Regions from separate parts of the uncultured Pseudomonas sp. genome, predicted to be linked through region 1. Evidence: riboswitches for the same ligand, from Rfam matches in the RefSeq annotation. Region 1 holds a riboswitch; each other region holds the start of a gene.

Region 1 (4,843 bases):
CCTGTCCGGCTCACCGGTAGGGTCGCCAGCGAGCATGGCGAGCATGCTGGAGTTCTGCGCGCGCCATCAGATTGTGCCGCAGGTTGAGCACTTCCCGATGAGCAAGGTCAATGAAGCCATCGACCACCTGCGCGCCGGCAAGGCGCGTTACCGCGTGGTGCTCGACGCCAGCAAATAAGCCCAGCTGAAATGCAAAAAGCCCGAGCGCAAGCCTCGGGCTTTTTGCATGCCTTGCGCATGACTAGCGGAACGGCGGCTCGTCAAAGCTGCGCAACTTGCGCGAATGCAGCGAGTTGAGCTGATTGCGCAACAGGTCGAGCGCGGTGATGCCTATGTGCAGGTGCTGGGTCACGGCGCGCTCGTAGAACGCACCCGCCGCCCCCGGCAATTTGATCTCACTGTGCAGCGGCTTGTCCGACACGCACAGCAGCGTGCCGTAGGGCACCCGCAGGCGGTAGCCCTGGGCGGCGATGGTGCCGCTTTCCATGTCCACCGCCACCGCGCGCGACAGGTTGATCAACGGCCGTTCCTGGGCCCAGCGCAGCTCCCAATTACGGTCGTCATAGGTCAGCACAGTGCCGGTGCGCAGGCGTTTTTTCAGCTCATTGCCCTCTTCACCGGTGACTTGCCGAGCGGCCTCCTGCAGCGCTTGCTGCACTTCAGCCAAGGCTGGCAGAGGAATGTTCGGCGGCAGCACACGGTCGAGAATGCCATCGCGGCGCATGTAAGCGTGGGCCAGCACGTAGTCGCCAATGGTCTGCGATTGGCGCAGCCCGCCGCAGTGGCCAATCATCAGCCAGCAATGCGGGCGCAGCACGGCCAGGTGATCCGTGATGTTCTTGGCGTTGGAGGGGCCGACGCCGATATTGACCAAGGTGATGCCATCACCTTCTTTCTCGCCCTGCAGGTGATAGGCCGGCATCTGGTAACGGTGCCAGATGACGTTTTCGATAATCGCCTGCATCTCGCCTTCGGCCATGCCGCGCTCGATCACCACATTACCGGGCATGACCATGCGTACAAAGCGCGAGTCGCCGACCAACATATCCAGGCCGTGGCGGATGAACTGATCAACATAACGGTGGTAGTTGGTCAGCAGAATCCACGGCTGCACATGCCGCCAGTCGCTGCCGGTGTAATGCACCAGGCGACGCAGGGAGAAATCCACCCGCGCCGCGTCGAACAATGCCAACGGCAACGGGTCGGTGTTTTCCCAGTCGTACAGGCCATCGGCCGTGCCGTCAGTGGCTGCGGACAAATCGGTGCTGGGGAACACCCGCGCCAGCTCCGCAGCCGTCACCCCGGAGCCGGCCAGCTCATCGCCCTGCTCGACGACATAGGGGTAAGGAATACTCTGCTGGCTGATGCCCACCTCCACGCGCACGGTGAAGTCGCTCATCAGCGGACGCAGCTGCTCCAGCAGGTACTTACGAAAGGCCGCCGGGTGGGTGACGGTGACACTGTAGGTGCCCGGCACCTGCACCTTGGCATAGGCGCGCGCGCTGGTGGGGGTTTCACCATGGCCCTGGTAGGTCAGACGCAACTCGGGGTAGCGAAACTGACTGTGTTGCGCCGCATCGGGTTTGATGCGCTCTTTCAAGTAGCGCTTGAGCGCCGCACTTAAGCCGCTGGTTGCTTGCAGATGCAATGCGGCCAGACGATCGACCGCCTCTTCAGCGCTATTGGCGACAACAAAATCATCAGAACACGTATTCACAAGACACCTTCCTGGCTGATCCAATGGTTCTATCTTGCCCTGCCCCGTCGCGGATGCGATAGCGCGCGTTGCATTTACCGGCTACTTGAGTAGCGCTTGCAGATCCTCAGGCAACGGCTGCGGACTCAACGGGCTCACGCGACGCGTACCGGGGTTACCCAGCGGGTAAATACCCACCAGCGAACCCAGACTGCCAGGTATACGTAACAGTTGTGCGCCACACTCGGCCCAATCGCGTTGCCGCCAGGCCCACGCCAGTATCCATAGGTGGCTGCGCAGGTGCTCGCTGAAGTAACCCTGGCCGAGGATATGGGCACGCTCCAGATGGCGCAGCTCGGCGGCGGGATCATGGCCGCACTGGGCGCGGGCCAGTAGCTGTTCCTGCCAAAAGGCTTGTTTACGGGTCATGGCGTTACTCCTGCAAAGGTTCGGCATCAGCTTGCAGGCGCGGGGCGGCCCCCAGGTCAAGCCTGAGCAGGCAACAGATGAATGGCTGTTGAGCCGCCAAACGCTATGCCTGGATGCGCCGATGCCGGGCGATAGCCGTTAGCCAAGCTATGCAGCGCGATCGTTTCAGCGACCCGTACGGCTCGCTGAAACGATCGCGGCCAATGATTAGGCCGGCTGGTGCAGTCGTGCGTTGAACAGCGGCCCACGGCTGTAGCTTGAGAGCGCTTTGGCCGCAGCCAATACACCCAGATCGACCAGCGGCTCGAGCAGAATCACGCTCATATACGCCAGGCCAAAGCTGCCCACAGCCACCAGGTTCTCACCGGAGAAGCCGTTGCCGTAGATCGCCCAGAAGGCAACCCAGGCGACGATGCCGCCCTGATAGGCCGTCGACAACGCCAGCGCCTGCTTGTAGGAAAGCTCCACATAGGCAGTACCCGGCGCAATGATGCGCTTGGCCAGCAGATGAATACCCCACAACGGCAGCAGCAAGGTGGTCACGTTCATGCCGTACTGCGGCAGGTCGAACTGGGCGAACAGCAACCCCTGCAGCAGCAGGCCAACGGCTAAGCCGACAGCTGTTGCGCCGGCACCGAACAGCAGCAGCAGGGTTGAGCCAAGGATCAGGTGTACTTCGGAGACGCCAACCGCTTGATGCGGAAAGACCTCGAAGAAGCAGAACACCAACGCGGTGGTCAGCAGGCTACGCAAAGTCAGGGCGGCGACGCTGCCGTTGCTGCGTACGCTATCGAGGGCAAGCTTGACTGTGAGGCCAAAGGCACCTGCGCCGGTTGCATAGCTGAGAAAGAGTTTGGTGCCAGTGACGACTTCGGGTTCGATGTGCATAGAGGTTCCTGTACCGCGCCCACCGCGCGATGATCTGGATTGAGGGTGTGGGCATAAGCGCCCGGCTTCGATGGCAGGTCTCCTGGCTCACGGCTTAACACTTCGCCCGCCTTCCCGACCTTGCGGCCAGTGGCGTAGGGGCATCGCTCACCGTTTACAGTTGCGGGGGCAGCCATGGCTTCGGTACGTGTTGCAGTACCCACCATGTTCCCTTTTCATCCACTCGCGTAACACGCTGTGGAACCATCGGCGGCCACCTTACCCGGCTACACGCAGAAATGACAGAGCCCGGCGCAGAGGGCCGGGCTCAAGTTGAAGTCTCACACTGCGATTCGCGCAAATGCCCTGGCTAGAGAGCTATGTGCCTCACAGCAAATGCGGCGTGCTGCGCGCCAGTAGCGTCTCGACAGCCACGCCACGCGGCAAGGTGCCATAAACCCGCCCCCCTTGACCGCCCAGACGGCTGACGATGAAGGCGTCAGACACGCTGGCATTGCCGGCTTCCAGCAGCAGTTTGGCCTGTAACGCCAGGGCCACGTCCTCGGTGAGCTGGCGGGCGCGGTACTGGATGTCCGCGGTGTCGCGGAAATCCGCTTGGAGCTTGGCGATATGCGCACGCAGGCGCGCATCACCATGGCCGTCGCCCAGTTCGGTAAACAGCGCATCGAGCACGCCCGGCTCCTTCGACAACGCACGCAGCACGTCCAGGCACTGCACGTTGCCCGAACCCTCCCAGGTGGAGTTGACCGGCGCTTCGCGGTACAGCCTTGGCAGGATGCTGTCCTCGACATAACCAGCGCCGCCCATGCACTCGGCGGCTTCGTTGATCATGGCCGGCGCACGTTTGCAGATCCAGTACTTGCCTACGGCAGTGACCAGCCGCGCAAACTTGCCTTCCTGCTCATCCTGCGGGTTATCCAAGGCCTTACCCATGCGCAGGGTCAAGGCCAGCGCGGCTTCGCTTTCCAGGGCCAAATCGGCCAGCACGTTTTGCATCAACGGCTGCTCGCTGAGCACCCGCCCACCTACTTGGCGATGGGCACAGTGGTGCGCGGCCTGAGTCAGGGCCTGACGCATCAAGGCACTGGAACCGATCATGCAATCGAAGCGGGTCAACGCGACCATCTCGATAATGGTCGGCACGCCACGGCCCTCCTCGCCCACCATCCAGGCCAGCGCGCCGCGAAACTCCACTTCACTGGAGGCGTTCGACCAGTTGCCCAGCTTGTTTTTCAGGCGCTGGATATACAACTCATTGCGCGTGCCGTCCGGGCGGTGACGCGGCAACAGGAAACAGGTCAACCCCTTGCTGGTATGGGCCAGGGTGAGAAAGGCATCGCACATCGGCGCCGAGCAGAACCACTTGTGGCCGACTAACTCATAGGCCTGACCAGGCCCACCGAGGCCGACCGGATAGGCGCGTGTGGTGTTGGCACGGACATCGGTGCCGCCCTGTTTCTCGGTCATGGCCATGCCGATGGTCGCCCCGGTTTTCTGCTCAATCGGCAGGTTGCGCGGGTCGTACTGGGTCGAGAGAATTTTCGGCAGCCACTTCTCGGCCAGATCGCCCTGCAACTTGAGCGCCGGCACGCTGGCGAAGGTCATGGTCAGCGGGCAACCGCTGCCGGCTTCGGCTTGCGTGTGCAGGTAGTTCATCGCGGCGCGCGCCACTTGCGCACCCGCCTGTTGCTCAGCCCAGGGCATGGACGGCAGCCCGTGCTCAATAGCGGTGCTCATCAGCTGGTGGTAGGCCGGGTGAAACTCCACCAGATCGACGCGATTGCCATAACGATCGTGACTTTTGAACACCGGCTTATTCTCATTGGCGAG
Region 2 (4,843 bases), 750 kb from region 1:
ATCTGCTCTGGGGTGGTCTTGGTGCGGTGCTGTCGTTTCTGCTTGGCGCTGCTTGTTCGACGCTGATGATCAACTACTCGCGGCGTCGGCGGCTGCACAGCGAATATGCCTTGCCGTTGTTGCTCGAAGCCCTGTTGCTGTTGTGCTTTGGCTTTCTTGGCGCGGCGTTGGCGCAAATTACTGGCCTGTTCGTGCCGCTGACGGTGATGCTGCTGTGCTTCATCATGGGCTTGCAGAATGCGCTGATCACCAAGCTCTCCAACGCCGAAATTCGCACCACACATATCACCGGGGTCATCACCGATATCGGTATCGAGTTGGGCAAGCTGCTGTATTGGAATCGCCACCACGGGCCAGAGGTCGGCCGGGTTGTGGCGGACCGTCAGCGCTTGTGGGTACTCAGCCTGTTGGCCCTGAACTTTTTCCTTGGCGGGGTTGTGGGTGCATTGGGCTTCAACTACCTGGGCTACACCGCCACTGTGCCCTTGGCGTTGTTTCTGGTGCTGCTGGCCAGCGTACCGGCGCTGGATGATCTGTTGTTGCTCGTGCGGCGTCTGTTGCGCCGCTGAAATAGCCGACACCCTCTCAGGCGTCGGACGACCTGAACAGGTGGCGATGCTCGGCGTTGTACAGCGCCGAGTCGGCGAACTGTTCAGCGTGCAGCACCCGCCCCACTAAAATCAGCGCGGTGCGGCGAAAGCCCTTGGCGCGCACCTGTTCCTCGATGGTGGCCAGGGTGCCGCTGACCCAATCCTGATCCGGCCAGCTGGCGCGATGGACCACGGCAATCGGGCAGTCCGCGCCGTAATGCGGCAGCAGTTCAGCGACAATTTTGCTCAGGTGTACCACGCCCAAGTGGATAGCCATGGTCGCGCCGTGGCGTGCCAGATCACCCAGTGCTTCGCCCTCAGGCATCTGCGACTTGCTCGCATAGCGGGTGAGGATCAGCGTCTGCGACACCTCAGGCAAGGTCAGCTCGCTTTCCAGCAAGGCCGCGCAGGCGGCCGTGGCGGTGACGCCGGGAATAATCTGGAAGGGAATCGCCAGTCGGCGCAGGTGGCGGATCTGCTCACCAATCGCGCCATACAGTGACGGGTCGCCGGAGTGCACGCGGGCCACGTCCTGGCCTTGTTTATGGGCTTGGCCAATCAGCTCGATGATTTCATCCAGGTGCAATTCGGCGGTGTTGATCACCAACTCGGCACTGTGGCCCTGCAACACTGCTTCCGGCACCAGTGAGCCGGCGTAGAGAATCACCGGGCAGATGCGCAACAGGCGCTGACCCTTAACGGTGATCAGCTCGGGGTCGCCGGGGCCGGCGCCGATAAAGTAAACAGTCATGCAATATCCTTGGCTGAGATCGACGCCAGGGCACAGGTGGCGCTGGCGTTGCGGGTTTTACTGCCGAGTAGCTGAGCAACCTGGCCGCCCAAGCGCTCGGCCAATGCCAGGGCGCAGGGTTCGGCCACGGCCGGGCTGCCGGTGGCGGCCAGGGTTAGCGCGCAAGCTTGAACGAGATGTTGATAGGGCAACAGTTCTTCAGGACTGAAGCAGGTCAGCGTCAGGCCGAAGTGCTCAGCCAACGCCAGCAGTCCAGGTTCATCGCGTTTGTGCGCGATGCTCGCCAGCCCCGCGAGGTTATCCACAGTCAGACCCTGCGCCTGCAGGCTGTCGATCAGCAGTGTGGATAAGTCTTCCAGGTTACAGCCGCGGCGGCAGCCTAACCCGGCGACCACCTGAATCACGGCGGTATTGGCAGAGCTGGGAATCATCAAGGTTGCTCGCTGTGTGCGGCGGCGTAGCTCACCATGGCGGCTGGCCACGGTCAACCGCGATTGACCCACCGCCCTGGTCTGCGTAGCCTTGCTGCGTTCGAGGTTCTTCGTGGGCGCGCCCACGGAGCTAAGAGGGAACAAGGTTAATGCCTTGGCTGCCCCCGCAACTGTGAACGGTCCAAAGCCCTTCAATACACCACTGCCGTAAGGCGGGAAGGTTGAAGGGTCGCGTAATAACCTGCTTACGATCTGCTGCGCGTCGGCCCTGCTGCGTTAAAAACAGGCTCGGACTGCTCATTTACAGCTCGTAAACTCCGCGTCCTCGCATGCTTTTGCCTTGCATGGCTCTAGCTCGCGAGATCGGAAACAGGTTCTAAGGCGCAGACCGTGAGCCAGGAGACCTGCCTCGTCACGTTTTCGACAACCGGGCGGGGTGATCCGGTGGTGTTGGCTGACGCCTGCGTGGCTGTCATGTCTGTGCCGCCTGCCTGCTCGTCTTTCTATTCGATGCTATGCAGGGCCACCCATGAAAACGCTCGCCAAACTTCCCGTCACCATCGTCACCGGCTTCCTCGGCGCCGGTAAAACCACCCTGTTGCGACACATGCTCGGCCACGCCGACGGTCGTCGTATCGCGGTGATCGTCAACGAGTTTGGCGAGCTGGGCATCGACGGCGAAATCCTCAAACAGTGCTCCATCGGTTGCAGTGAAGAAGAAGCCAATGGCCGCGTCTTCGAGTTGGCCAACGGCTGCCTGTGCTGCACCGTGCAGGAAGAGTTCTTCCCGGTGATGCGCGAGTTGGTCGCACGCCGTGGCGACCTCGACCATATCCTTATCGAAACCTCCGGCTTGGCTCTACCCAAGCCGTTGGTACAAGCCTTCAACTGGCCGGAAATCCGCAACGCCTGCACCGTCGATGCGGTGATCACCGTGGTCGACAGCCCCGCCGTGGCCGCCGGTACTTTCGCTGCCTTCCCCGATCAGGTTGATGCGCAGCGCAAGCTCGACCCGAATCTCGACCACGAATCGCCGCTGCACGAGCTGTTCGCCGACCAACTGGCCAGCGCCGACTTGGTGATTCTCAACAAGGCTGACCTGCTCGACGCTGCCGCCCTGGCAGCAGTGCGTGCGGAAGTTGCCGAAGAGCTGCCGCCAGCGGTGAAAATCATCGAAGCCCATGGTGGAGAACTGCCGCTGGACGTGCTGCTGGGTCTGAACTGTGAGACTGAGCTGCACATCGACGCGCGTAAAACCCACCATGACCTGGAAGGCCATGAAGACCACGATCACGACGAGTTCGACTCTTTCCAGGTGGAACTGCCGGAGGCCGAGGAAGCACGCTTGCTGGGTGCCTTGAAGAATGCAGTGGCCAAGCACGGCATCTTGCGTATCAAGGGTTTTGCGGCGATTCCCGGCAAGCCGATGCGCTTGTTGCTGCAAGGCGTGGGTCAGCGTTTCGATAAACACTTCGACCGCGCCTGGCAGGCTGATGAAGCGCGGGTCAGCCGTTTGATCGTGATCGGTCAGCAGCTTGATCAGGCGGCTATTGCAGCCGAACTACAAGCGGCATTGGCCTGAGCCGAGTGTGGGAGGGCTTTAGCCGCGACTAGGCCCGATACGGCTCGCGGCTAAAGCGGAATACCGCCCAGCCCCTCCCACAGGTACATTCCCCATGCATCTAATACGCACCCAAGCCGGCAGCCAAGTGCCGCTCGACAGCATTGCCGACCTCGGCCAAACCCCGGCTGAGCTGGTGATTCTCTGTACCGGCGATTCGCAGTTGTCGTTGCTGGCTGAGGTGGCGCGGCAGTTGCCGGCGGATTACCCCAGCCTGCGTCTGGCCAGCCCGGCGCAGCTGAGCAATCACGCCTCGGTGGACCTCTACGTCGAGCAGGTGCTGCAGCACGCCAAGGTCATCCTGATTGCCGTGCACGGTGGCGTCAGTTACTGGCGTTACGGTATCGAGCGTTTGGTTGAGTTGGCCGAGCGCGGTGCGCGGGTGATCATGGTGCCCGGCTGCGACAACCCCGACCCTGAGCTGATGGGCCTGAGCAATGTGCCGCTGGCGGACGCTGAGCGGCTGTGGCAGTTCCTCCGTCAGGGCGGGGCGGTTAATGCGCAGCAGCTGTTTAACTGCATCGCCAGCCACTGGTTGCAGCGTGACTATGCCTGGGGCGATCCGCAGCCGTTGCCGCGTGTCGGCCTGTATCACCCGCAGCAGGTCACGGCGTGTTTGGTCGATTGGCAAACCCACTGGCAGGCCGGCGCGCCCGTGGTGGCGCTGCTGTTCTACCGTACCCAAGTGCAGGCGGCGAACACCGGCTTTATCGATGTGTTCTGCCAGCGGATGCAGGCCCAAGGGTTGAATCCGCTACCGATTGCCGTCGCCAGCCTTAAGGAAGCGGCTTGTTTGGCCCAGGTCGAAACCTGGCTGGACGAGACCGACACGGCGCTGATCATCAACACCACCGCGTTCGCCTTATCCAACCCAGAAGCGCCGAGTGCGCGGCCTTTCCTCCGCGATATCCCGGTGCTGCAAGCCATCTGCGCGCTGGATAACCATGCGCAGTGGCAAGCCAGCGCTCAAGGTTTGGGCTCGCGCGACTTGGCCATGCATGTTGTGCTGCCCGAGCTGGATGGCCGGCTGATTACCCAGCCCATCAGCTTTAAAGGCATGGCCTGGCACAGCGAGCGCAGCCAGAGCGATGTGGTGTGTTACCAGCCGCATTTACCGGGGATGGATTTCGTCGCTGAGCTGGCGCGCAACTGGATCGCTCTGGCTGACAAGGACAACGCCGATAAGCGCATTGCCTTGGTGCTGGCCAACTACCCGACCCGCGACGGGCGCATCGGCAACGGCGTCGGCCTGGACACCCCGGCGGCAGCGCTGAATATTCTCCGTGCCCTCGAACAGCAGGGCTATCCAGTGGCAGGGCTGCCCGATAGCGGTACGGCGTTGATCCACCAACTGCTCGGCGGCGTCACCAACGATCTGGATAGCCTCGACCTGCGGCCCTGCGCGCAAAGCCTGGCGCTGGACGATTATCTGGCGTTTTTCCACAGCCTG
Region 3 (4,843 bases), 1.2 Mb from region 1:
AAGTACCTGGCCAAACACGGCAGTCAGCTCGGCGGGCTCTCTGCGCCACGGTTTCTACGCATGGTTGGCAAGGACACGTTCGTGCCTACCGATGATGTGGTCGCAGCACTGAAGGCGCAGAAGATTATCGATAAAGCCCCGACCAGCCTAAAAGAGCGGGCAGCCGTGCAGGACGCCTTCAATCAGTGGCATCAGCAGAGCGGGCGGCCACTGTGTCAGCTGTCAGCGATGCTGGCGCTTACGGTTAATCACTAAGGTCGAGCGTTGCGATGGAGCAGGCAATCAAGCGGGTCGCGCAGCAACTCAAGCAAGCCGAAAGAATTTTGCTAATTACCGGTGCCGGCTTGTCTGCCGATTCCGGTTTACCTACCTATCGCGGCCTGGGCGGTCTGTATAACGGTCATACCGCCGAAGGCCTGTCGATTGAAACCGCGTTATCGGGGTCGATGCTGCAGCGTGATCCGGCGCTGTGCTGGAAGTACCTGGCGGAGCTGGGCAGGGCGTGTTTGGGTGCCCAGGCCAATGCCGGGCATTACGCGATTGCTGAGCTACAGCGCAGAAAGCCAGGATGCTGGTTGCTAACGCAGAACATCGATGGCTACCACCGCGCAGCCGGTAGCCCGATGGAGCGGCTGATCGAGATTCACGGCGAGCTGGCTCCGTTGTATTGCCAGTCCTGCGGGGCGGTCGATGCGGAGCTGGCCGCGCACTTGCAGCGGCCATTGCCACCCAAATGCCGGCAATGCGCCGGGGTGCTGCGCCCGCCCGTGGTGCTGTTTGAAGAAATGCTCCCGGAGCAGGCCATCGATACGCTTTACGCCGAGCTAGGCAAAGGTTTTGATGTGGTCATCAGTATCGGCACCAGCGCCAGCTTTCCCTATATCGTCGAACCGCTGCTGCGCACGCGGCAAGCCGGTGGCTTTACGGTTGATGTCAACCCACAGCGTACCGAGCTGAGCGACAGGGTGGATGTACATTTGCCGGGGCGTGCCTTAGATGTTTTGCCGGAACTACTGAGTCACATTTAGAGCCATAGAATTTGCAAATGCATGTCATAGAGGGCATAGTCGCGCCCTTGTGAAATTCACCGACACGGTCGTGCCCATGCTCCAACGCCTCGCACCCCTCGTGCCTATCGCACTTTCCCTGGTTTTGGCCGCCTGCGCCAACCATGCTCCGCAACCGCAGCTGAGCACTCAATCCAGCGTGTTCTCCTCGACAGACCTTGCCGAGTTTGATGAACAAGCCAAAGAAGCCGCCCTTGGCGATTTCACCGAAGAAAAAGCCTACAAACTCCCGCAACTGGCCGATGGCATTCTGTCCCATGGCCTGTCGTTGGTGGGTACGCGCTACCGTTTTGGTGGTGGCTCGGTAAGTTCCGGCTTCGATTGCAGCGGTTTTATCGGTTACCTGTTTAAGGAAGAAGCGGGGCTCAAATTGCCACGCTCGACCCGTGAAATGATCAATATCGATGCACCGTTGGTGGATCGTGGTGACCTCAAGCCAGGCGATTTGCTGTTCTTCAGCACCAATGGTGGCGGCCGCGTCAGCCATGCCGGCATCTACATGGGTGATGATCAGTTCATCCATTCTTCCAGCAGCCGCAGTGGCGGTGTGCGGGTTGATAGCCTGGATGATCGCTATTGGAAGCGCACCTTTATCGAGGCCAAACGTGCCCTGGCGTTGGCGCCAACCGACTCGGTTGTACGTCACCCTTGAGCCCTGCGCGCAGCGGTCGAAATTTCTAGGCCGCTGTAGGCAAGGTGCCAAGTAGGCGCATAGTGATAGATATCAACAACCTGCCAAGCAAAGCTAAAGCTTGCGCTAGAATGGGCAAGCCGGCAGAGTAGGGCGCATCCCGGCTCAGGATCGCCTTGTCCATGACCGCTCTCTCCCGTATCAGTTTGCTTGTACTGGCCGCGCTGCTTAGCGCCTGCGCCAGCCAAGCCCCGGCACCAAGCCCGCAATCCACTGTTTATCAGCCCATCAGTGGCATTAACGGCAATGCTGATGATGTGCTGTTTCGTGCGTTGGGATTGGTGGGCACACCCTATCGTTATGGCGGTAACACCCCTGAAGGCGGCTTCGACTGCAGTGGCCTGATTGGCTTTGTTTATCGTGATGCGGCGGGCATCAAGCTGCCGCGCTCAACCCGTGAGCTGATCCGCATGCGCGGCCCGGGCGTTGGTCGCGATGCCCTGCAAAGCGGCGATCTGCTGTTCTTTGCCACCAATGGCGGCAGCCAGGTCAGTCATGCGGGCATTTACGTCGGCAACGGGCGTTTCGTGCATGCGCCTTCCAGCGGCGGAACCGTGCGCCTGGACAGCCTGAGCAATACTTATTGGCAGCGCACTTACTTGAATGCCAAGCGCGTATTCACCGCGGAGCTGGCGGGTAACCCCTAGCGCCCAGCGCTGGGTATTTGTAGAGGGGCTTGTATGACCACGCAAACACTCAATCTCGATGCCAGTCTGTATCAGTACCTGCTCGACGTCTCGTTGCGTGAAACGCCATTGCTCAAGCGTCTGCGCGAAGAAACCGCGCAGCTGAGTAACTCGCGTTGGCAGATTGCCCCTGAGCAGGGCCAGTTTATGGCCTTGCTGGTGCAGTTGATGGGCGCGCGGCGGATTGTCGAAGTTGGCACCTTTACCGGTTACAGCGCCATCTGCATGGCCCAGGCCATGCCGGCCGATGGTCAGTTGATTTGTTGCGACATTCCCGGCGACTACAACGCCACCGCCGAGCGTTACTGGCGTGAGGCGGGGTTGAGTGGGCGTATCGAGCAGCGCCTGGCCCCGGCGCTGCAAACCCTGGCCGCGCTTGAAAGTGAAGGGCTGGCCGGGGGGGTTGATCTGCTGTTTATCGATGCCGATAAAGCCAACTATCCCGCCTACTTGGAATCGGCCTTGCGCCTGGTGCGCCAGGGCGGACTGATTCTGTTCGATAACACCCTGTGGAGTGGCCGGGTACTTGAAAAAGCCCCCGAGAGCGCCGACACCCAGGCGATTCAGGCGCTCAACCTGGCGCTGCGTGATGACCCGCGCATCGACCTGTCCCTGTTGCCGCTCGGCGATGGCTTGAGCCTGTGCCGTAAGCGCTGAACCGGCGCTGCCTGTATGCCCGAACCGATCCGCCTGCCTGAGCAACCGGATAGCTGCGAACTCTGCGCCCGTGCAGCGCCGCTGACCCGCCATCACCTGATCCCCAAGGCGCTGCATAACAAGGTCTACGTACAAAAGCGCTTCGGCAAAAGTCAGCGCATCAGCGCCACGCTCTGGGTTTGTCGTGCCTGTCACAACCAGATCCATCGGCTGTTCAGCGAAAAACAGCTGGCGCTGACCTACAACAATCGCGACAGCCTGTTGAGTGATGAGCGCTTGCGTACCTTCGTCGAGTGGCTGGCGAGCAAGCCGGCGGGTTTTATGCCCAAGCATTGAGCCTGACCCAATGCACATCTTGTGATGCACCCACGGCGCATTCGTTTGACGCTTAAAGGCTAACTCTCTACCCTTCGCGCCTTGTAACAGGTGCCCCCGACGCTATGCGTGTGCGGGGTGAAACAGGGAAGTCGGTGCGTTGTGCGTTCTACGCCAGCCATTCCGACGCTGCCCCCGCAACGGTAAGTGAGTCAACAATCGCATTCCGCCACTGTGCTTAGCGGCATGGGAAGGCGCGATTGGGGAACCTAGCGGTTCCACTCACAAGCCCGGAGACCGGCCTGTTGCAGTCCACGGCATCGCGGAGGGCGTTGTCTGGCGTGTGGCTTGCGTTGTGCGTGAGCCCGCGCTTGGTTTATCTCCGCCTGCTTTTTACAGCCAGACCGCCTTGTGGCGGTGGAGCAGCGCGATGACTTACCCCCTCGTTTGCCTGCCGTTTACCCACCGGACGCCGCCTGGCTGCCCGTTTTTTAGTGAGTGTGAGTGATGACTGAATCGATAGAGCGTGACGCCCGGCACCAAGCGCGCATGGCCCGCAAAAAAGCCCTGATCGATGAGAAGATTGCCCAGGCTCAGGATGAATACGGCCTGCTGCTGGTGCACAGCGGCAATGGCAAAGGCAAGAGCAGCAGCGCCTTTGGCATGGTCGCCCGCGCGCTGGGCCACGGCATCAAGGTCGGCGTGGTGCAATTTATCAAGGGTGCGGCCAGCACCGGCGAGGAGGCGTTCTTTCGGCGTTTTCCCGATGAAGTCAGCTACCACGTGATGGGTGAAGGTTTTACCTGGGAAACCCAGGATCGCCAGCGCGACATCGACAAGGCCCGCGAAGCCTGGGCGGTGGCGGCGCAGTTGCTCAGTGACCCGGCCATCGGCCTGGTGGTGCTCGATGAACTGAATATTGCCCTGAAATACGGCTACCTGGAGCTTGATGCGGTGCTTGCCGATATCGAAGCGCGACCGCTCCTCCAGCACGTGGTGGTAACGGGGCGTGGCGCGCTGCCAGGGATGATCGAAGCGGCGGATACCGTGACCGAGATGAGCCTGGTCAAACATGCGTTCAAAGCCGGGGTTAAGGCACAGAAGGGAGTCGAATTCTAATGAGCGACTCTGCTGCCCGCTCATGCCCCGCGTTGTTAATCGCCGCCCCAGCCTCCGGTCAGGGTAAAACCACCGTGACGGCGGCCTTGGCGCGTTTGCACAGCCGCCAGGGCAAGCGTGTGCGGGTGTTTAAATGCGGCCCGGACTTTCTCGATCCGATGATCCTCGCCCGCGCCAGCGGCGCACCGGTGTATCAACTCGACCTGTGGATGGTCGGTGCCGCCGAGAGCCGCCGCTTACTCTGGCAGGCGGCCGCTGAAGCTGATTTGATTCTGATCGAAGGGGTGATGGGCCTGTTCGATGGCACC

What was found. Region 1 has a riboswitch for cobalamin ahead of Q0V31_RS09335 (energy-coupling factor ABC transporter permease). Riboswitches for the same ligand answer to the same signal wherever they lie in the genome.
Region 2: another riboswitch for cobalamin. It lies ahead of cobW (cobalamin biosynthesis protein CobW); the one in region 1 lies ahead of Q0V31_RS09335 (energy-coupling factor ABC transporter permease).
Region 3: another riboswitch for cobalamin. It lies ahead of cobO (cob(I)yrinic acid a,c-diamide adenosyltransferase); the one in region 1 lies ahead of Q0V31_RS09335 (energy-coupling factor ABC transporter permease).

What each region holds. Positions count from the first base shown of each region.
Region 1 covers NZ_OX044366.1:2,003,466-2,008,308, reverse strand. Annotated here, with positions in the region: gene Q0V31_RS09350 (NAD(P)-dependent alcohol dehydrogenase) at 1-178, shown strand, start outside; gene amn (AMP nucleosidase) at 242-1,717, opposite strand; gene Q0V31_RS09340 (DUF3703 domain-containing protein) at 1,799-2,125, opposite strand; gene Q0V31_RS09335 (energy-coupling factor ABC transporter permease) at 2,333-3,013, opposite strand; cobalamin riboswitch at 3,068-3,276, opposite strand; gene Q0V31_RS09330 (acyl-CoA dehydrogenase family protein) at 3,380-4,843, opposite strand, start outside.
Region 2 covers NZ_OX044366.1:1,258,055-1,262,897, forward strand. Annotated here, with positions in the region: gene Q0V31_RS06050 (YoaK family protein) at 1-569, shown strand, start outside; gene cobM (precorrin-4 C(11)-methyltransferase) at 586-1,341, opposite strand; gene Q0V31_RS06060 (cobalamin biosynthesis protein) at 1,338-1,772, opposite strand; cobalamin riboswitch at 1,859-2,199, shown strand; gene cobW (cobalamin biosynthesis protein CobW) at 2,302-3,354, shown strand; gene cobN (cobaltochelatase subunit CobN) at 3,449-4,843, shown strand, end outside.
Region 3 covers NZ_OX044366.1:3,204,109-3,208,951, forward strand. Annotated here, with positions in the region: gene Q0V31_RS15120 (DNA-3-methyladenine glycosylase I) at 1-255, shown strand, start outside; gene Q0V31_RS15125 (NAD-dependent deacylase) at 270-1,028, shown strand; gene Q0V31_RS15130 (NlpC/P60 family protein) at 1,105-1,719, shown strand; gene Q0V31_RS15135 (C40 family peptidase) at 1,881-2,405, shown strand; gene Q0V31_RS15140 (O-methyltransferase) at 2,439-3,101, shown strand; gene Q0V31_RS15145 (hypothetical protein) at 3,117-3,437, shown strand; cobalamin riboswitch at 3,509-3,737, shown strand; gene cobO (cob(I)yrinic acid a,c-diamide adenosyltransferase) at 3,924-4,535, shown strand; gene Q0V31_RS15155 (cobyrinate a,c-diamide synthase) at 4,535-4,843, shown strand, end outside.